Regions from separate parts of the Vreelandella sp. DA03-1M genome, predicted to be linked through region 4. Evidence: predicted binding sites of a transcription regulator. Region 4 holds the regulator's gene; each other region holds the start of a gene.
The links. The regulator FNR, encoded in region 4, switches genes on or off when oxygen is low (the NO sensors DNR and NnrR bind a similar motif). The targets are predictions, from matches to a motif close to TTGATNTANATCAA.
Positions count from the first base shown of each region.

Region 1: the regulator FNR is predicted to act here: its motif matches at 2,717-2,730, upstream of ACXUPB_RS13570 (HAMP domain-containing protein).
Region 2: the regulator FNR is predicted to act here: its motif matches at 1,866-1,879, upstream of ACXUPB_RS22345 (copper resistance CopC family protein).
Region 3: the regulator FNR is predicted to act here: its motif matches at 1,723-1,736, upstream of ACXUPB_RS11845 (cytochrome-c peroxidase).

Region 1 is NZ_CM146798.1:2,887,661-2,892,633, forward strand. Features, by position in the region: gene ACXUPB_RS13560 (acetyl-CoA C-acyltransferase) at 1-1,117, shown strand, start outside; gene ACXUPB_RS13565 (SLC13 family permease) at 1,163-2,302, opposite strand; gene ACXUPB_RS13570 (HAMP domain-containing protein) at 2,342-2,473, opposite strand; gene ACXUPB_RS13575 (arsenate reductase ArsC) at 2,947-3,360, opposite strand; gene arsH (arsenical resistance protein ArsH) at 3,512-4,231, shown strand; gene arsB (ACR3 family arsenite efflux transporter) at 4,245-4,973, shown strand, end outside.
Region 2 is NZ_JBTHGQ010000002.1:63,003-67,975, reverse strand. Features, by position in the region: gene ACXUPB_RS22350 (copper resistance D family protein) at 383-1,288, opposite strand; gene ACXUPB_RS22345 (copper resistance CopC family protein) at 1,292-1,663, opposite strand; gene ACXUPB_RS22340 (hypothetical protein) at 2,022-2,564, shown strand; gene ACXUPB_RS22335 (hypothetical protein) at 2,605-2,736, shown strand; gene ACXUPB_RS22330 (DUF411 domain-containing protein) at 2,750-3,163, shown strand; gene ACXUPB_RS22325 (DNA-binding protein) at 4,211-4,973, opposite strand, start outside.
Region 3 is NZ_CM146798.1:2,535,843-2,540,815, forward strand. Features, by position in the region: rRNA gene ACXUPB_RS11840 (16S ribosomal RNA) at 1-1,375, opposite strand, end outside; gene ACXUPB_RS11845 (cytochrome-c peroxidase) at 1,835-2,821, shown strand; gene ACXUPB_RS11850 (adenosine deaminase) at 2,900-3,892, opposite strand; gene cydC (thiol reductant ABC exporter subunit CydC) at 3,942-4,973, opposite strand, start outside.
Region 4 is NZ_CM146798.1:3,550,533-3,555,505, reverse strand. Features, by position in the region: gene ACXUPB_RS16630 (DUF294 nucleotidyltransferase-like domain-containing protein) at 1-241, shown strand, start outside; gene ACXUPB_RS16625 (3'-5' exonuclease family protein) at 247-900, shown strand; gene ttcA (tRNA 2-thiocytidine(32) synthetase TtcA) at 1,002-1,913, shown strand; gene fnr (fumarate/nitrate reduction transcriptional regulator Fnr) at 1,906-2,649, opposite strand; gene hemN (oxygen-independent coproporphyrinogen III oxidase) at 2,753-4,192, opposite strand; gene ACXUPB_RS16605 (sulfite exporter TauE/SafE family protein) at 4,281-4,973, opposite strand, start outside; gene ccoS (cbb3-type cytochrome oxidase assembly protein CcoS) at 4,973-4,973, opposite strand, start outside.

The DNA of each region.
Region 1 (4,973 bases), 660 kb from region 4:
GGCTAGCATGACAGCGCCACAGCTTGGCGCAATCGCTATCAAAGCGGCCATTGAAGAGGCCGGAATCGATCCTTCGGCTATCAGCGAAGGCATTATGGGCTGTGTACTGCCCGCCGGTGTGAAGCAGGGCCCAGCGCGGCAAGCGATGCGCCAAGCCGGCATTCCAGATGCCAATGGCGCCACCACTATTAACAAGCTGTGCGGCTCGGGCATGAAAGCAGCGATGCTTGCCCACGATTTAATCAAAGCGGGCAGTGGTGATATTTTGCTGGCTGGTGGCATGGAGTCCATGTCTAACGCCCCACACGTGCTGACTAAGGCACGCGGCGGCTACCGATTGGGACACGGCGAGCTAAAAGACCATATGTTTTTGGATGGGTTGGAAGACGCTGAAACGGGCAAGTTAATGGGCGTGTTTGCACAGGATGTGGCTACTGAGCGCGGTTACACACGCGAGCGCCTGGATGATTTTGCCATTGCCTCCCTTGAGCGCGCTATGGCCGCCACCAACTCTGGCCATCTAAGTGCAGAGATGGCACCGGTGATGGTCACCTCTCGTCAGGGAGAAACCCTTGTCGAACACGATGAGCAGCCCTTCCAAGCTAAGCTCGACAAAATCCGCCAGCTGCGACCCGCCTTTGCCAAAGACGGTACGATTACTGCCGCCAACGCCAGCTCAATTTCCGACGGCGCTTCGGCACTTATCTTGGCGAGTCAGGAAGCTGCAGATCAGCAAGGTATTAAGCCGCTCGCGCGAATGCTAGGCCACACGACGCACTCGCGACACCCTAGCGAGTTCACCATCGCGCCGGTGGGTGCAATTGAAAAGCTGTTGAAAAAGCTCGATTGGGGCGTGAATGACATAGACCTATTCGAGATTAACGAAGCCTTTGCGGTGGTTACACTGATGGCCATGGACGACTTGGGACTGCCCCACGACAAAGTCAATGTGTTTGGCGGCGCCTGCGCCCAAGGCCATCCGATTGGCTCTACCGGCTCACGCATCATCGCCACGCTAATTCATGCACTGCGTACTAAAGGCGGAAAACGCGGCATTGCCAGCTTATGCATTGGCGGCGGCGAAGCAACGGCGGTCGCCGTCGAGCTCATCGACTAACCACTCCTCGTGAGGATCTACTCTCGAGAGGGTAACGCCCTGGCGCTATAGCGACAGGGCATTTTTCCATAGCGCAGCAAACAGCCAAGCAAGCCCTAACATAGGCAGAGACCAACGATGAAATTCTGTCCAAATGCCCGGCTGGCGAGCTAAACGCAGGGCAATTAAATTAGCCATTGAACCGATCGCCAAACCAAAGCCGCCAACACTGACGCCCCAAGCAAGCGGCTGCCACTCACTCTGCTCCGCAAGTAACAGCGTTGCCGGTACGTTGGAAACAGCCTGTGAAAGCAGCACACCTACGCTGATATCGCCACCAGGCCACTGGCGCATCATGTTAATTGCCTGCTGAACGACACTTAGCTCACCGATAACACTTAAATTGATGAACATTAGTACGAACACTACCAGTAGCAGCCAATCAATACTGAACACCGCTCGCCGGGCCACCAATAACATCACTAGTATTACGCCTACCATCGCTGGCAACACCCAGCCCATGTCCACCGCAATCAAAAAAAGCGGATAGCCGATCAGCGCGGCCCATAGCGGCTTTTGTTGCCGCACCGCTATTCCAAGAGAAGCTGACTTCAAATGAATCGGCGCTTTTGGAAACGCCACAGGAACAAGCAGCAAGAGCAATAGCATTAGGCCAATACTAAGCGGTAGCATTACCCATAGAAATTCGCCAAAGCGTAGGCCTGAAAGCTGCCATAGATAAAGGTTTTGTGGATTTCCAATCGGGCTCAGCGATGACCCTGCATTTACCGCCAGCGCTTCAAACACAATTAAACGCGCAATAGGCAGCGTCGTCATTCTGGCGAGGCCAAGGGTTAGTGGCACTACAATAAACAGAGCTACGTCATTGGTGACGACGGCAGAAAGCAGGCCTGAAAACAGCACCAAACTAACCGCTAGGCGCCTTTCCTCACTAAGATGAGCCAATAACTGGCGCCCCCAGAGAGTTAAATAACCGCTGAGCTCCAACGACCGGCTGAGCAGCATAAGTCCGGTCAACACAGCAAGCGTGCTCCAATGCACCCGCTCAGCCATATCAGACAATGGCTGAGGTTGCAGCCACCACAAAACGACCCAAAGGCCGCTCATCGAGAGCAGCATAGGATCGTAAAGTAAACGCTGAGAGATAAAGACGACGGGCGAGATGAGCCGTTGGATCAATTGCAAAAGATAAGTCGCTCAGAGAAAAACGCATGATAGCGCTGACTACACAGGTGCTGATAGATCCCCTTTAGCAATACGCTGAAAATGACGAGTAATCGAGGTTAAGGGACGCAGCACATTGTTACGCACACCCCAAGCGACCACAGCTACCACTAGCAGCGCTGTCCCCAGCACGGCTATCACCCCCACAACAGTAACGATGACACTTGCTCAAAACGCACAAGCGGTGGTTACCTCGCTGGCTTGAGGCATCTAAAAGGTCTCGGCACACGATACAAATCGTTGGCTGCTTTCATCCACACGCGATTCCCCTGACAGAAATCCAGGAACATCGCGCTCCTCAAGCATCATCATCTGTAAACTGAGATTATTAAAGAAAGACCGATAGGGGGCAGCTAATTGATCAACCAGAGCCAGTTGATCTGCATCAAAGTCACTCGCTGCAAATTGAGTAAAGTGCCATGTCACTCAAGGATTTGCGCCATGTCCCGCTCATGGAGCGATGTAAACGCCTCTCGGCCAAAATGGTTAGCGGACAGCACCAATGACGCCGCCCAGACCACTGAACGCTAACAGCACAAGCGTCCAGCTCACTTTGACGCTAAGTTATTGATCTATTTCATCTCGACCTGCCCCTTTTAGTAGAATTATGCAGACTTATGCAGGGGTAGCCAAAGATGCAGACGTCGACGAATTTCTAGTAATGCTTGCTCATAAGCATCAGGCTTGCCAATCAGACGGGGGTCGCGAATATCCCAGAACAGCACTTCGCCCGCCTGCCCTTGCCAATCCCGGCAGGCTTGCTGGGCCTTATCACACAGAACAATGACGTAATCGAAAGTCTCGCTCTCGAACTCATCCAGAGACTTACTGCGTAAACCTTCTGTGGGTAGACCCTGCTTGCGGAGCGCCTCCAGCGTTAATGCATGGGGCTCATCCGGTTCAGAACCAGCACTAAACGACTCAAAACGATCATCTGCCAAATGGCGAAGCAGCGCCTCCCCCATCAGCGAGCGTGCAGAATTAGCATTGCAGAGGAATAACACGCGGCGCTTCGTCATAAATAAACAGCCTCTTATGTAGTTAATGCCTGCCACTTTACGCCGTATTCATGACGGCAATATTGCAAACATACACCAATGCTAGAAATATACGAAAAAACATATATGATGGCACTATGAACTTAACATGCAGTGAAACAGGCAGAACGCAATGACCTCACTCAATGATTTGCCCAATATCGATTCTGGACTCTTTAAAGCGCCTAGCAACGAACAGCTGCGACTACCTCAAGGCACTGAATACAAAACGAAAATATTGCTCCTGTACGGCTCCCTTCGCGAGCGCTCTTTCAGTCGGCTAGCGGTTGAGGAAGCTGCCCGCCTGCTAAACGCCATGGGCGCAGAAACAAGAATCTTTGACCCTAGGGGGCTACCGCTACCGGATACTGAAGATACCAGCCACCCCAAAGTCGATGAGCTACGCCAATTGGCTCAATGGTCAGAGGGGATGGTGTGGTGCTCCCCTGAACGTCACGGCGCAATGACCGGCATTATGAAAGCGCAAATAGATTGGATTCCGCTTTCGCTAGGTGGCGTACGCCCGACACAAGGCAAAACATTGGCAGTGATGCAGGTTTGCGGCGGTTCCCAGTCCTTCAATACGGTCAATCAACTGCGCATTTTAGGCCGTTGGATGCGCATGCTGACAATTCCCAATCAATCATCAGTGCCGAAAGCCTTTATGGAATTTGATGAAAACGACCGAATGAAACCCTCCCCTTTCTACGACCGTATCGTCGATGTGATGGAAGAGCTGGTGAAATTTACGCTGCTGGTGCGTGACCGCAGCGAACTGCTCACGGATCGTTACTCGGAGCGTAAAGAGAGCGCGGAAGAAGTCTCCAAACGGGTTAATCAACGCGCCATTTAATCAGGAGCTTCACATGTCAGCACTGCAAGATAACGCATCGCCCTCCACTGCCGAAGGCATGGGAGTCTTTGAACGCTACCTCTCACTATGGGTAGCACTTGCCATTGTGATGGGCATTTTAGTCGGGCAATTTATCCCAGCGGTACCGGAAACGTTGTCACGCTTTGAAGTGGCGCAGGTATCGATACCCGTGGCAATACTCATCTGGGCGATGATATTCCCCATGATGGCACAAATTGACTTTACCTCCTTATTAGGTGTCCGGCGCCAGCCAAAAGGGTTAATCATCACGACCTCTGTTAACTGGTTGATCAAACCCTTCACCATGTTCGCCATCTCCTGGCTATTTCTGATGGTGATCTTTCGACCGTTTATTCCCGCCGAGCTAGCCAGTCAGTATCTAGCCGGTGCCATTCTACTCGGCGCTGCGCCGTGTACCGCCATGGTGTTTGTGTGGAGCTACCTCACCCGCGGCGATGCCGCCTACACCCTGGTGCAAGTGGCGCTTAATGACCTGATTATGCTGTTCGCGTTTGCTCCTATCGTGGTCTTCTTGCTGGGCATCTCCAATATTCAGGTGCCCTGGGACACAGTCGCCCTGTCAGTGGTGCTGTATATTGTGATTCCTCTGGCAGCGGGCTATATCACCCGGCAAAGCTTGATTAAAAAACGCGGCGCCGAGTGGTACGACAATGTGTTTATGAAGCGCGTTGGCCCCATCACACCGATTGGCTTGATCATT
Region 2 (4,973 bases), on a different replicon from region 4:
GCCGCCATGGCCAGGTGCAGCCCACGTGGCGCTTGTTACTAAGCCTAGTGAAAGAGCAAATAAAGACGTTACTAAAGTGTTTTTGCGCATGGTCATTTACCTCAGAGGTTATTGTCACTTGTTCTTTATACGGTGTTAACCTGAAACGAGCCTGAACCTAACGTAATAATAGGATCTGCTGCACAACAGTATTTCTAATATGATGATGGATCCTGACTAGATACTGCTCTCTAATTAGTGTCAACACTGCAGCAATGACTTTTCGTCTTTTTGGTGCAATGCCTATGGCAGCATCCGCCTAAACCTCAGTGTACGGCCCACAAGAAGGCGACCGTTAATGTTCGATCTCTGGATCGGCTCTACAAGGTGGTTGCCCTGTTGGTCACCCATTCGGTGATGTCACCCTTGTCAGCACCGCCGTAATCAGCAGGACAACCACGACCAGCACCACCTCCAGCGCAATACTGCGCTGCAAACGTCGTGGGGCTGTTGCGTCGCCGCTCTCAAAGGCAGGTACAAGCCGCCACTTGTTCGCGGCAGCAAATAACAGCAGCACCGCGACAATCAATACTTTGCCGATCAAGAACTGTCCATATGCCGTGGTGAGCAGGGGTGTGAGACCGCCTGTTAGCAGCGTGGCCAAAGTGACGCCCGCCAGTACCAACACGCCAACTCCGCCCATGGCGAGTTGCCCGAAACGGGTCAGAATACGGGCGGTATTGCCGTGGTTGTAATGTTGCCCCACTAAGTGGAACAGCGGCCACAGCGAGGCTACCCAGAACGCCGCCGCCATCAAGTGAATGATCAGCAAGCCAGCCAGAACGAGGCGTGGGGTGTTCACCGTATGTCCCACCTGCACGAACGCCAGCATCACCAGTAACACGCCCACTAGGCTCAAGCTATTGGCTGTTTTTGAGAGTGTTAAGTTATTGAGCTGAATCGCCTGGACCAACAGCAAGCCAGTTACCACCAGTATCAGCCGGGTCCCGGACGCACCCTCGAACACGATCCCGAGTAGCATTGGGTTGGTTGCAGCCGCTATATTGCCGCCCCCAAGGTAACCAGCTTCTAAAGGCCACTGGAACAGAATCAGGATAATCCCGGCCCAGACAGCAAGGACACCCATGCGGGCGACGTGCCTCCGGTCATGTTCAGGGAGTTGGGGAAATGCTAGACGAAACAACACGGCTCCCGTCGCGACTAGGGCACTGAGGTAAACCCCGGCCGCCACGAGAATCATCGCGACGGTCCAGACGTCGAGGCTATTTACGGAGAACCACCAGGCCATGGGTCAGGGCTCGACCGAGAAGTTAAAACCGTCGGTCATCATGTGCCCGTCATCCGATAGGCCGCGCCAGCGTACCTGGTAGTCCCCAGCCGAAAGAATTTCACCTGGTTTTACGAAGTAGCGTTCGACCTGTTCACTGCCTGGCTGACCATCAAGAGGAACAGAGCCGTCCGGGCCTGTCACTTCAAACTGGGTGATACGCATCATGCCACCAAACTCAATGCCAATCTCTGCTGGGGAATCCTGAATGGTCACGCCATCCTTAGGTGAAGTGCTTGCGCCCCCTTCATGGGCCAGCACTGGGATTGCTAGCGACAGCAACAGCGTTGCTAAGGTAGCGTGAATGATAGGGAGCGAACTCGTCTTCTTTTGCATACCGTATCCTTATATATTTTTAGGGTTGAATGGATGCCGTTACTTCATCGCGGAGGCGCTAAAACTGATTCGGCTGAGCCTTCTTACATCGTTCATCTGCCCTGTTTGGCGAACAAGGCGCATGGCGTCGTGCTTTTCTTCATGGAAATGAGTCGGTGTTATAACGTGCCAACCTGAAACAGGGCTGAAAATGGCGGAAAAAATGATCTGTGACAACACTTAGGTATTGGGATCGGTTTCTCCTTTACCTTTGGGCCACCTATAGGTTGTAGGTTTATAACGAAAGCTAACTCCGCCTTCTTCCATTTTTAATGGATAAGGCGATGTCTCGACCAGCAACATGATAAGAGGAAATATCATGGTTAAGCACAAGATGATCTTTGCCATTGGTCTGGCTGCAAGCCTCAGTGTCCCCAGCAGCGCCATTTTCGCTCAAGGTATGAGCCAAGGCGCCCAAGGTCAGGGCAATATGATGGACGGCCAAGTCGGTATGGGTTCGGGCATGATGATGGGCAGTCAAGAAGACATGTACCCAGGAATGATGATGGGAGGGCAAAGCGGGATGATGCCTTGTCCAATGATGGGAGGCATGGGGAGCATGGGCGGTATGCTCGACGAGCAGCAGATGAGTACCATGCGTGAGATGCGCCAAGAACACCGCGCGGCCCAGCTTGAGCGGATGGGCGAATTGATGAACCTGCGCGACGACATGATGCAAATCATGCAGACTGAACGCCCTGAACAATGGAAAGTAAAGACGCTGCATGCTCAAATGGCCAGCCTTCATGGCGATATGATGGCTGATAACGTGCGCATGCATAACCAGATGCAGGACTTACTAACCGACGAGCAGCGTGAACAAATGAGTGGAAGCATGCCCAGCCACCATGGCTCGCAATAAGCCATGGGGATTGCCTATTCCTTATAGGAGTGATGCCATAATGAACGCGAAATGCTTTGCTTTTATGGGGTCAATGGGGTGGTTAGGCTGGTTGATGCCCCTGGCCATGCTGTTATTAGTTGGCTTGGCGATCGCGTCGCTGGCCAAGTACCTCTTCAGTCGTTCACGTTAAGGAGTTGAAAATAATGCGACATATGACAACCAAACTTTTGCTCTCGGGTTTCATGCTGCTTGGGACGGTCTCCGCTCAAGCGGCGTTACCGCCAGAGGCAACACTGTATAAAAACCCCCAGTGCGGCTGCTGTGATGAATATGCGCGCCATCTTGAGAAACTTGGCGTAGACGTCACCATTATTGATGACGTCGAGCTGGGTGATATCAAGCAGCAGGCGGGCGTTCCCTATGGTCTGGGATCGTGCCATACCATCGAAATAGGCGAGTATTGGGTTGAAGGTCACCTTCCGATGGAAGCCGTAAAGGCGCTGTTTGAGCAACAGCCTAAAATAGATGGAATTGGTTTAGCAGGTATGCCGATTGGTACGCCAGGTATGCCAGGGCCACAAGACGGTCCTTACGATGTCTACGCGTTTACAGACTAGGAAGATGAGCAGTTTATGACCCTTTAATTGAGTGATCAAAGCTGGCCTGTTGGTTGCGGTGCTCTTTCGCTGACTCTAAAGCTTTTCATTTATAAAAATTCTACCGATTTCGCTTACGTCAACCATATTGTTTACGGCTCGAGAGTTTTCACATAGCCTCGGCCAAAAGCAGCCTATTATTTGCGTCTATCAAACTAATTAAAGTTAGAGACAGTGCAAGTATTTCTCAGTAGTTGCGACCGAGGCATGGCCCAGTCGGTCGCGCACGTAGAGCAAGGCATAGGTCTGAGCCTTGGATTGCATCATTGAGTACAGCGTATGCGTGGGATTGGTGATGGCACTCAGGAGATCAATCGATTGATGCTTGCTTAGCACCCAAATTACGGTTCGTGGCGTCTTCAGCGTGACATCTGCGGTCGTACGTCTTCCTCCACTCGCACCGACGTGAGCGAGGAGGCCTGTAGGTTGCCTAACCATTACCGTTTTCATGGCATACGGAACAGTCATCACCCAACCACACTTGGTGCCATACCGATAGAATGCGCAAAGAAGTCGTAGCCGGGCATTCACCGTTGCTGCGGCAAGGCACCGCCCTCGGGGCTTAGGTTCCAGCCCCGGAACTCCGCGAATACCGTAGTTTCTCGGTCATTGCCCACATCACGCCAGTCAATAGCATTCACCTCACACCAGCCAAAGAACTGATACAACGCTTTCCGGCATGTTATCCACGACTTCCTGGATTGAACCCTGCCACGCTTGATCAGATGCGCTATACAAATGTCCAGGGCTTCCTCAGTAATCTTTCCCTCCCTAGATATAAGGATTGGAAAGCCGGTGTAATTTGGGTTTGAACTTGCTCGTGCTGGAGAAGAATCCATTCTGCGCTTCTACCAGGGTGTATCACTTTGGCAATCGGTAATCAGCCAAGCTGGCGCACGTACCAGGTGCCTATGATAATATCAGCAGTGGCCACGGTTGGTGCCATTATCAGCATGAGCCCGGTCAGTAACCTGGCTGACCTGTACCTCATCACTCTGCCTTTGGTCCCTAGTCTTTTTTGTTTGATTTTAGCCGTTTCTGATGGTCAGCTAACTGCTTGCGCAGATCCTCTTCGCGGGATAAAGCGATTGCCAGCTGTGTCCGGGTTTCTGAGTGCTCTTCCTGAATATTTGCCAACTCCTCAATCCGCTTAGTCGCTGTCTTCAGCTCGCTACGGGCGTCGCTGGAAGATGTCTTGATCTTGTCGAGATCGGTACGAAGCGTTGCGTTCTCGTCCTGCAGCTCACCGCTGCGCCTCATAACAGAGGCATTCTCCGCACGTAGGCTGGCATGTTCCTGCTGAAGAGAAGAGAGGTCTTCGTTGACGGCCTCGAGCGTTTTCTGGAGCTGCAATTCACGTTTACTAGAGGTTTCCAGTTCCCGTGTAGCGGCTTTAAGCTCGCTTTCAATTGTGGCCAACCGGGCGCTGCTATCGGCTTTCTCGTCTCGCAAGTGGTCGACCAACGTTTGTTGCCGTTGCGCTTCAACACGCATGGTTTCCAATTGCTGATTCTGGCGGGAGAGCTGGTCTTGTAAATCGGTAACTCGTCCCATAGCATCCGCTGCCCGCTGCCTTGCGGTGGCATTCTCCGTCACAAGCGTATGGATCTCCTCCGTCTGCTGCTCAATGCGCTGCCCATCCTGATGGCCGTGTTCACGCAAGGTTGCGATGCTGGCCTCTAGTCGCTCAATCTCGCGTAGCGCCTCATCTCGCTCTTCGTTGGCAGCTTTCTCGCGCTGTTCGGACTCTGCGCGTATCTTCTCGACTTCT
Region 3 (4,973 bases), 1.0 Mb from region 4:
GAACGTATTCACCGTGCCATTCTGATGCACGATTACTAGCGATTCCGACTTCACGGAGTCGAGTTGCAGACTCCGATCCGGACTGAGACCGGCTTTAAGGGATTCGCTGACTCTCGCGAGCTCGCCGCCCTTTGTACCGGCCATTGTAGCACGTGTGTAGCCCTACCCGTAAGGGCCATGATGACTTGACGTCGTCCCCACCTTCCTCCGGTTTGTCACCGGCAGTCTCCTTAGAGTTCCCGCCATTACGCGCTGGCAAATAAGGACAAGGGTTGCGCTCGTTACGGGACTTAACCCAACATTTCACAACACGAGCTGACGACAGCCATGCAGCACCTGTCTCTGCGTTCCCGAAGGCACCCCGGAATCTCTTCCGGGTTCGCAGGATGTCAAGGGTAGGTAAGGTTCTTCGCGTTGCATCGAATTAAACCACATGCTCCACCGCTTGTGCGGGCCCCCGTCAATTCATTTGAGTTTTAACCTTGCGGCCGTACTCCCCAGGCGGTCGACTTATCGCGTTAACTTCGCCACAAAGTGCTCAAGGCACCCAACGGCTGGTCGACATCGTTTACGGCGTGGACTACCAGGGTATCTAATCCTGTTTGCTACCCACGCTTTCGCACCTCAGCGTCAGTGTCAGTCCAGAAGGCCGCCTTCGCCACTGGTATTCCTCCCGATCTCTACGCATTTCACCGCTACACCGGGAATTCTACCTTCCTCTCCTGCACTCTAGCGTGACAGTTCCGGATGCCGTTCCCAGGTTGAGCCCGGGGCTTTCACAACCGGCTTATCACGCCGCCTACGCGCGCTTTACGCCCAGTAATTCCGATTAACGCTCGCACCCTCCGTATTACCGCGGCTGCTGGCACGGAGTTAGCCGGTGCTTCTTCTGCGAGTGATGTCTTTCCTACCGGGTATTAACCGATAGGCGTTCTTCCTCGCTGAAAGTGCTTTACAACCCGAGGGCCTTCTTCACACACGCGGCATGGCTGGATCAGGGTTGCCCCCATTGTCCAATATTCCCCACTGCTGCCTCCCGTAGGAGTTCGGGCCGTGTCTCAGTCCCGATGTGGCTGATCATCCTCTCAGACCAGCTACGGATCGTCGCCTTGGTGAGCCGTTACCTCACCAACCAGCTAATCCGGCATAGGCTCATCCGATAGCGGGAGCCGAAGCCCCCTTTCTCCCGTAGGACGTATGCGGTATTAGCCTGGATTTCCCCAGGTTATCCCCCACTACCGGGCAGATTCCTATGCATTACTCACCCGTCCGCCGCTCGTCAGCATCCAGCAAGCTGGATCTGTTACCGCTCGACTTGCATGTGTTAGGCCTGCCGCCAGCGTTCAATCTGAGCCATGATCAAACTCTTCAGTTTAAGATCTATGCGGTTCTTGCCTGTCACCGAAGCAACAGAAGCGAACCAAACTTGGCTCAAGGTTCAAACGAATTCATTCAAAACAGATCCCAAAGGACGAATCCTTTAAAACCTTATTGCTTGAGTCGCTTGCCTTGATATTCGGTGATTTGTCACCAACGTCAGCAAGCGCCCACATGAATTACCTGATCAAATTGTTAAAGAGCCAGTCGATGAGGCCGTGCCCCGTTGACGTGTGCGTATACTACCCGATTCACCGCTAGGGTCAACAGCGATTTGAACATTTATTACTAAAAGTCGTTAAAGATTAGGGCTCACAATGCACGCGCCATAAAGCAACGCAAGATATGATCTGGGTCAAAACGGCTACCCCCTTCTCCCATAAGCTTACAGACAGTGGACGTTGGGCTCTTCGCACGAAGCCCAAAATGCCGATTATAAAAGCGAGGGAGATTAAACATGACCGTAAAAGCCACCTTACTACCCGCACTGGCGGCCAGCAGCTTTCTTGCTGCAAGCGTAGCCATGGCTGACGATGGCTTGGAAAATTACCGCCAACGCTTCGAGGCACTGCCTTACCTGCCGCCAATCCCTGCGGACAACTCATTAACAGAAGAGAAGGTAGAACTCGGCAACATGCTGTTCTTTGAACCACGCATCTCGTCGAGTGGCGTTATCAGCTGTGCCACCTGCCACAATCCAGCGCTTGGTTGGGCTGACCGAATTCCTCGCGCTGTTGGTCACGATGGGCAGGTCGGTGAACGTAACACCCCCACCGTGTTGAACAGTGGCTTTTTAGGGGCACAGTTTTGGGATGGCCGTGAGCCTGATTTAGAAGGCCAAGCACTAGGCCCTATTGAAGCACCTGTAGAAATGGCGATGGATCTGGAAATGGCCCTGGAGCGGCTGGTGGGATTCGAGCTCTATCAGGAAAAATTCAACGCCGCCTATCCTGATCAAGAAGAACCTATCACCGATGATAATCTGGCCCACGCGTTGGCCGCTTTCCAGCGTACGCTCAATACACCCAACTCACCTTTTGATCGTTACCTACACGGTGATTTAGAGGCAATTAACCAGCAAGCCAAAGACGGCATGGTGGCTTTTGTTGATAATGGCTGTATCGCTTGCCATCGCGGCCCTGCCTTAACCGATAGCCAATTTCATGCGATTCAGGTTCCAGGCTCAACCGATTTAGGTCGTTACGTAGTCACCGAAGAAGAGAGCGATAAGTACCGTTTCAGGACGCCTACGCTGCGCAATGTGGCGGTGACCTATCCGTATATGAATAACGGTGCGACTGAAACACTGGAAGAAGCGGTCGCTATAATGGGCAAAGAAATGCTCGGGCGGGAATTTGATGATGACACCATTAGTGATATTACCGCGTTCCTTCATACACTAACCGGTGAAATGCCTGATTTTGACGTACCCGCTCTACCCTGAACTACTGTTCTAAACCGACACGCAAACTATCGCCCTAGCAAGAGCAACCGCCTGGTCATTCCACCAGGCGGTGAAACATTACACTACGGCTAAGCGAGCCAGCAGCTCTTCGCGACGCTTTGGAGTAGCAAAAGCTTCTTCGATAGCATTGCGGGTTAGCTGACGAAAAACCGCCTCATCCCAACCAAACGCCTCGGCGCAAGCAATGTGATTGGTCAGCATACCACCACCAAAATAGGCGGGGTCATCCGAGCTAATGGTCACTTTCAGCCCTTTTGCCAAAAGCCTGGGCAGGGGATGATCACGCAAATCCTCGACTACCTTTAAGCTGACGTTTGAGAGCGGGCAAACCGTTAGAACAACCTGCTGGCTGCGCAAACGCTCAACTACTTCATCACTTTCTAAACAGCGCACTCCATGATCAATGCGCTGCACATCAAGCACATCCAAAGCTTCTTTAATATACTCTGCGGGGCCTTCCTCCCCCGCATGAGCCACGCGCACAAGCCCAAGCTGCTTGGCACGCTTAAACACCTCAGCAAATTTTACCGGGGGATTATTCTGTTCAGCACTATCCAGACCGATAGCATCCAGCATTTTCCAATAGGGAGCGGCTTGTTCAAGTACATGCAATGCCTCATCTGCAGGACGATCGCGCAGAAAAGCCATAATCATGCCGATAGAGAGATCAAGTGTCTCCTCGGCTTCCTGCTTGGCTTTTAATAATCCCTCCATGACCACCTCAAGGGGAACTCCACGTTGCAGATGCGCCTGGGGGTCAAAATGCATGTCGATATGAACAACACCTTCCCCCCGCGCACGCTTAAAATAGTCCATCGCCAGGTCGTAAAAGTCTTCCTCGTTACGCAGCACGCTCATGCCCTGAAAATAGAGATTCAGGAACCCCTGCAGATCGTTGAAGTGATAAGCATCTTTGGCTTCTTGAACTGTCGTATAGGGCAACTCAATTCCATTGCGCTGCGCTAGCGCAAACATTAATTCTGGTTCCAATGAGCCTTCGATGTGCAAATGGAGCTCTACTTTGGGAAGGTCGCGTAAAAATTCGTGCATAGAGGGCTCCTAGCTGCCTTATCAATTACTTAATGTCATTCATTATCGATTATTTCAGCGGGCATTGGCTAAGTTTACCGGCATCTAGATGCCAATGGTATTTGATCCCCGGCAATAGATTTAGCGAACTCACTTGATGAACAAAGAAGATAGCCGTTCGGTTAATCAGCCATTTATCCAGAGAGGCCGCAATGTGCTTAGCTGTCGCTGAATCAACACCAGCAAACGGCTCGTCTAGAATAACGACTTGAGGGTTACCTAGCATCAGGCGCGCTAGAGCTAAACGCCTGCCTTGACCACCTGAGAGCTGATGACCTTTCTCCCCCACCGCTGTCGCCAAACCTTTTGGCAACTGCTCAACCCAACTGTCCATCGCTACCGCCCTCAAAACCTCCCAAAGCATGACATCGCTAGCGGTAGGGTTAGCAATGCGCAAATTTTCAACTATAGAAGCATCAAAAAGGTCTACTTGCTGGGTGAGCATGGCAAAGTGATGAGCGCGGCTTTCGGTCGAAAGTTGCAGCGATGGCACCTGGCCAACCATCACCTCTCCCTGAGTCGCTTTTAAGCGCCCCATCAACAGGCTGGCTAAAGACGATTTACCAGCTCCAGAGTTGCCGGTAATCACCGCTCGCTTTCCGGCGGGCAGGTGAAACTCAACCTTACTTAACGCGGGCTCTAATGTCTGGGCATAGCGCAGGGTGAGCTGATTCGCCTGAATATCTAGGCCGCGCCCTTCTGGCAGAGTAGCAGAGGTCTTACTTGCCGTTGGAACATCGGCTAATTCATTTAAACGCTGAACCGCAGCATAACTCGCGCCCAGCTTTTGAAAGCTGGCAGGTAACGTCATAAACGCCTCATTCGCCCCAAGAGCTATTAATGCAACCATCACCAAAATAGGTCCCGCCACCAATTGCTGGCTGAACACAAGGCTAGCAAACCACACGACTGCGACTACCAAGACGCCACTACCCACACTTACTAAGCAATTTAATAGCGCTGTCTTGCGCCCTAACTGGCGCAAGTTGCTAAACGCCCGCTGCTCTTGACTGGCGATAATTGTACGGTGCCAATCGGCCGT
Region 4 (4,973 bases):
CTTGGATCGCCGGTTCGCCGACGATCTGGGCGAAGCACTGGCGCTGTTTTCCGAGTTGCGTCTCAAACAGCAGCTCACTGCCCTAGAGGCAAGTAGCACATCGCAAGAGGCGAACCGCACTAATCGTGTCGTGGTGCAAAGCCTCTCTTCGCTAGAACGCGACCTATTGCGTGAAGCACTGCATATTGTGAAAGACTTTAAGCAGCGGCTTTCCCATCGTTATCATCTGGAGTATTCGTGAGCGGAATGCGGCTGTTAGATCGACACGTGGCACTCTTTAGCGGTTCCTTACGTACCTTGCTGCGTCGCGAAAGCGACCGGCGACGTTGTGCTGATTCTCCCTATGCCTGGCTTTTTCAGCCCTATATGGGCGAAGAACTGGTAGCGCTTGCCTGCACATCAACGCCTATGCCGACGTCACCTGTGATCAGTTTGGCCGCCGTGGTGCTTAGCCAACAGCAGGTGCGTACCAGCCGTGCTTTTGTGCTGACGTTAGGCGCACCGGGGCAGGCTGACCATGCATCGCTGCGTCGCCATCACCTGCTGTGTCAGGCAGGGGAGGTGGCAGCGCCAAACCGCGACAATTTAAATGCGTTAGTAGAGTTTATTGGCAATCGCCCTATTGTCGGCTGGCAGTTAGACCAGCGGATTGGGGCGTTAAATGCGTTGCTGAGAAAGCGGTTGGATTTCGCACTGCCCAATGCCCAGGTCGACGTAGAAAAGCTGCATCAGCGCCAGCTGCGGCGCTTGCATCCGGAGATAGAGGCACCCAGTAGCTTTGCCCAAGCGCTGGCGTGCTGGCAAGTACCCGCGATGGGAATGCAGGGTGTGTTAGGTGAGGCCACTTCCAGCGCGCTGCTCTATATGCGCCTGCAGCGCATTATGGCAGAGGCTGCTTAGTAATAGGTCTGTATACGAGTAGTTGGGTCAGGGCGGTGAGTGTTGTTAGAATAGTAGCCACTTTTTCTTGAATGCCTTCCACCCTCGGCAGTGCTTATACCATGCAACCTCTTGATCATTTTGACCCTGCTTCCCTTGGAGCCGACCTCACTGATGTTGATCATGGCCAGTCAGAGCTGGCTGATGCTAAGCAGAAACGTGAATTTAACAAGCTGCAAAAGCGCCTGCGCCGAGAAGTGGGCAATGCGATTATTGATTACCAGATGATCAATGAAGGCGACCGTGTGATGGTCTGCCTTTCCGGCGGCAAAGACAGCTATACAATGCTGGAGATTTTGCGCAACTTGCAGCGCAACGCGCCGGTCAATTTCTCACTGGTAGCGGTCAATCTGGATCAAAAACAGCCCGGTTTTCCCGAGCATGTGCTGCCTGCGTATCTGGATAAGCAGGGCGTGGAATATCACATTGTCGAGCGTGATACTTATTCGGTGGTGAAAGAAAAAACGCCAGAAGGTAAAACGACTTGCGCGCTCTGTTCACGCCTGCGCCGCGGTTCGCTGTATGGCTTTGCCGAAGAGATTGGCGCCAATAAAATTGCCCTGGGCCACCACCGTGAAGACATCCTTGAAACCCTGTTTCTCAATATGTTCTTTGGCGGCAACTTAAAAGCGATGCCGCCTAAGCTACTTTCTGATGATGGTAAAAATATCGTCATTCGGCCGTTGGCTTACTGTAAAGAGGCAGATATTGCCGAGTTTTCACGGCTGATGGAATTCCCGATTATTCCCTGCAATCTATGCGGTTCGCAGCCCAATATGCAGCGTCAGGTCGTCAAAGAGATGCTCGCCGAGTGGGACAAAAAATTCCCCGGTCGCCTGGAAAGCATGTTTAAAGCCGTTACCAATATTGCGCCTTCCCAGCTAGCGGATCGCAATCTCTTTGATTTTGAAGGGCTAGAAGCCAAACAGGCAGAACTACTGGCCGGGCGTATCCAGGCATTTAACGTCAGCTAGCGTTTTGCTCCTCTTCGGCGAGGGTGATTAAGCGCTGCATATCAAGAATATTGACCTCTCGCCCGGATACCGCCACTACGCTCTGCTGCTGGAAGCGGCTTAAAATCCGGCTGACGGTTTCCACCGCTAAACCCAAATAGTTGCCGATATCGGCCCTGGGCATGGAAAGGCGGAAACTGTAGGGCGAGTAGCCACGGCGACGAAAACGATCTGAAAGCGTGATTAAAAAGCTCGCCAGCCGCTGGTCGGCGGTTTTACGTGACAGCAGGCGCATCATGCGCCGGTCGTCGCGCAACTCTTTGCTCATGCTGCGATACAGCTGGCCACGCAGTTCGGGCAACTCCTCAGAGAGTGAGTCCAAGCGATCAAAGGGAATCTCGCAAACGGTGGTCGTTTCCAAGGCAATTACACTCCCTGGGTAGTGCTCTTCATCGATCCCGTCCAACCCCACTAGTTCGCTGGGGAGGTAGAAATTGGTCAGTTGTTCGCTGCCGTTTCCCTCTGATGTGACTTGTTTCAAACTGCCCGAACGTACCGCATAAACGCTGGTAAAAGTATCGCCTTGGCGAAATAGTGGCTCGCCTTTTTTCAGCGGTGCGCGACGACGAATAATGGCATCGAACTGGCCCATATCGTCTATCTCAAGGGCAAGTGGCAAGCATAGTGAGCTCAAGCTGCAGGTTTGGCAGCGAGCTTCATGGAGTAGCGAGCGTCGGCGGCTCATGGGTTCCAACATGCATAACTCCTTGAGTAGCGTCGTGAGTGGCAGGTAATCATTACGCCGTGCTGAGGTAGGCTTCTCTTAGTATGGAAGCTTCATTTCGTTAGCGATAGCTTGTTTACACAATCTTTGAGTAGTGCTTGCCTGATTGCTGCGGCAGGTGAGCATCAAACGCCATGGCTAAGTGACGAATCAGCAGCCGTCCCATGGGCGTCGCGCTAAGCTGGTCGCCGCTGCGCGTCAGCAGGCCATCTCGCTCGGCGCCCTGTAAGTGCTCAAGCGCTTGCGCAAAGTAACGCGGGGCATCAATGTTCCAGCGTTGACCGATGGCGGCCAGATCAATGCGCATATCACACATTAGTCGCTCAATAACGTCCCGGCGGATCAGGTCATCGTCACTTAAGCGCAGCCCACGTACGGTTGCCAATTGGCCTTGATCCAGCGCTGCTTCATAGCGGGCCAGATCGCTAGGGTTCTGTGCATAGACGTCATCGACGCGAGAAATCGCCGACACGCCAAGCCCGATTAAGTCGCACTGGGCGTGACTGGAGTAGCCTTGAAAGTTGCGCTGGAGCGAGCCTTCGCGCTGGGCGATCGCCAAGCTGTCATCAGGACGAGCAAAGTGATCCATGCCGATGTGCACATAACCGGCCGCGGTGAGCATCTCAATCGTGGTGCGCAGAATCGCCAGCTTCTCTTCGCTGCCCGGCAGGTCATCGATGTTAATCCGCCGCTGGGGGGCAAAGCGCTCGGGCATGTGGGCGTAGTTAAACACAGAAAGCCGTGCGGGATTTAACTCGATCACTTGGCGCAGGGTGTCTGCAAAGCTTTTTTCAGTCTGAAAGGGCAAGCCGTATATTAAATCGAGATTGAGCGAACGAAAGCCCAGCCGGTGTGCTTCATCCATCAGCGTCTCGGTGAGTACCCGTGGCTGAATACGGTTAATGGCTTTCTGCACCAGCGGGCTTAAGTCCTGCACGCCTAAACTGATGCGATTGAAACCGAGCGACTGCAGGTGGCGCAGCGTAAATACGTCCGCTTCGCGTGGGTCGATTTCAATCGCGTAATCGCGATCAGACGCGGACGAGAGACCAAAGCGCGCGTCCAGGCGATCAATCAAGTCGCCCATCTGGTTCAAGTTAAGAAACGTCGGTGTTCCGCCACCCCAGTGCAACTGCTTCACCGGTCGTGTGGTATCCAGGTGGCGAGCGGTCAGCACCATTTCACGGTCAAGCCGGGATAGGTACGGCTCGGCCAGGGCGGTGTTCTTGGTGGCGATTTTATTACACGCGCAGTAAAAGCAAATTTTGCGGCAGAAGGGGATATGCACATACAGCGAAAGAGGACGTTGGCTGGCATTGCTGCGCTCTAACGCCTGAGTCAAATCGCTCGGGGTAAATTGGTCGTGAAACGACAACGCCGTGGGGTAGGACGTATAGCGCGGGCCGCTGGTGTCGTAACGGCGCAGTAAGGCTTCATCCCATTTTTTCTGCTCCGGTGCTGCCCCGGCCATGGTTGAAGTCATCGTAGAAGAAGCCGCGAGGGCATGAACGGGCATGAAGTGACGCTCCGGCGTTAAAAGTGGCGTTAAAGCTTTGATGCCAGCCTAACGCGCGGCGCCGATATAAATATTGAGCCATGTCATGTTAATGAAGATTGTGTGCTGTGAGTGTCCACAGCTGCCACAGCGCAAAAGCAATGATCGTCAGCGCGGCCACGCTGCGCGTTGCCGGGTGACGAATCAGGTGGCTTAACTGGCGCGCGGCAAGCCCGGTGGCCAGCAGCGCAGGCAGCGTGCCCAGTCCAAAGGCGCCCATCAATAGTGCGCCCTGGAGCGGGTCGGCAATCGCTAAGCTCCAGGCCAGCATGGAGTAGACCAGCCCACAGGGCAGCCAACCCCATATCGCCCCCAGCGCAAAGGCTTGGGGTAAATGAACTACGGGCATTAAACGTCGCCCTACCGGCTCGATAAAGCGCCATAGGCGGCGGCCTATCGCTTCAACTTTAAGCAGCCCTTTCCACCAATTGGCGATATACAGCGCCATCAGGATCAGCATCAGCGCCGCAAACACTTGTAGCAGCATTCGCGCCGTGGCAGAGAGGGAAAATAGCGTGCCTAGTAGGGCTACCAGCGCGCCTGCGCTCATGTAGCTAATGATGCGACCTGCGTTATAGCTGAGCAGCAAGCCACCCATACGCGCCGGATGACGCATGCTGGGGGGCACTGCAAAAGTGAGCGCGCTCATAATGCCACCACACATGCCAATGCAATGGGCGCCGCCCATCAAACCAAACACGAACGCCGCCAGCAGTGGCGGCAGGTCAAGGCCGGTTGGATT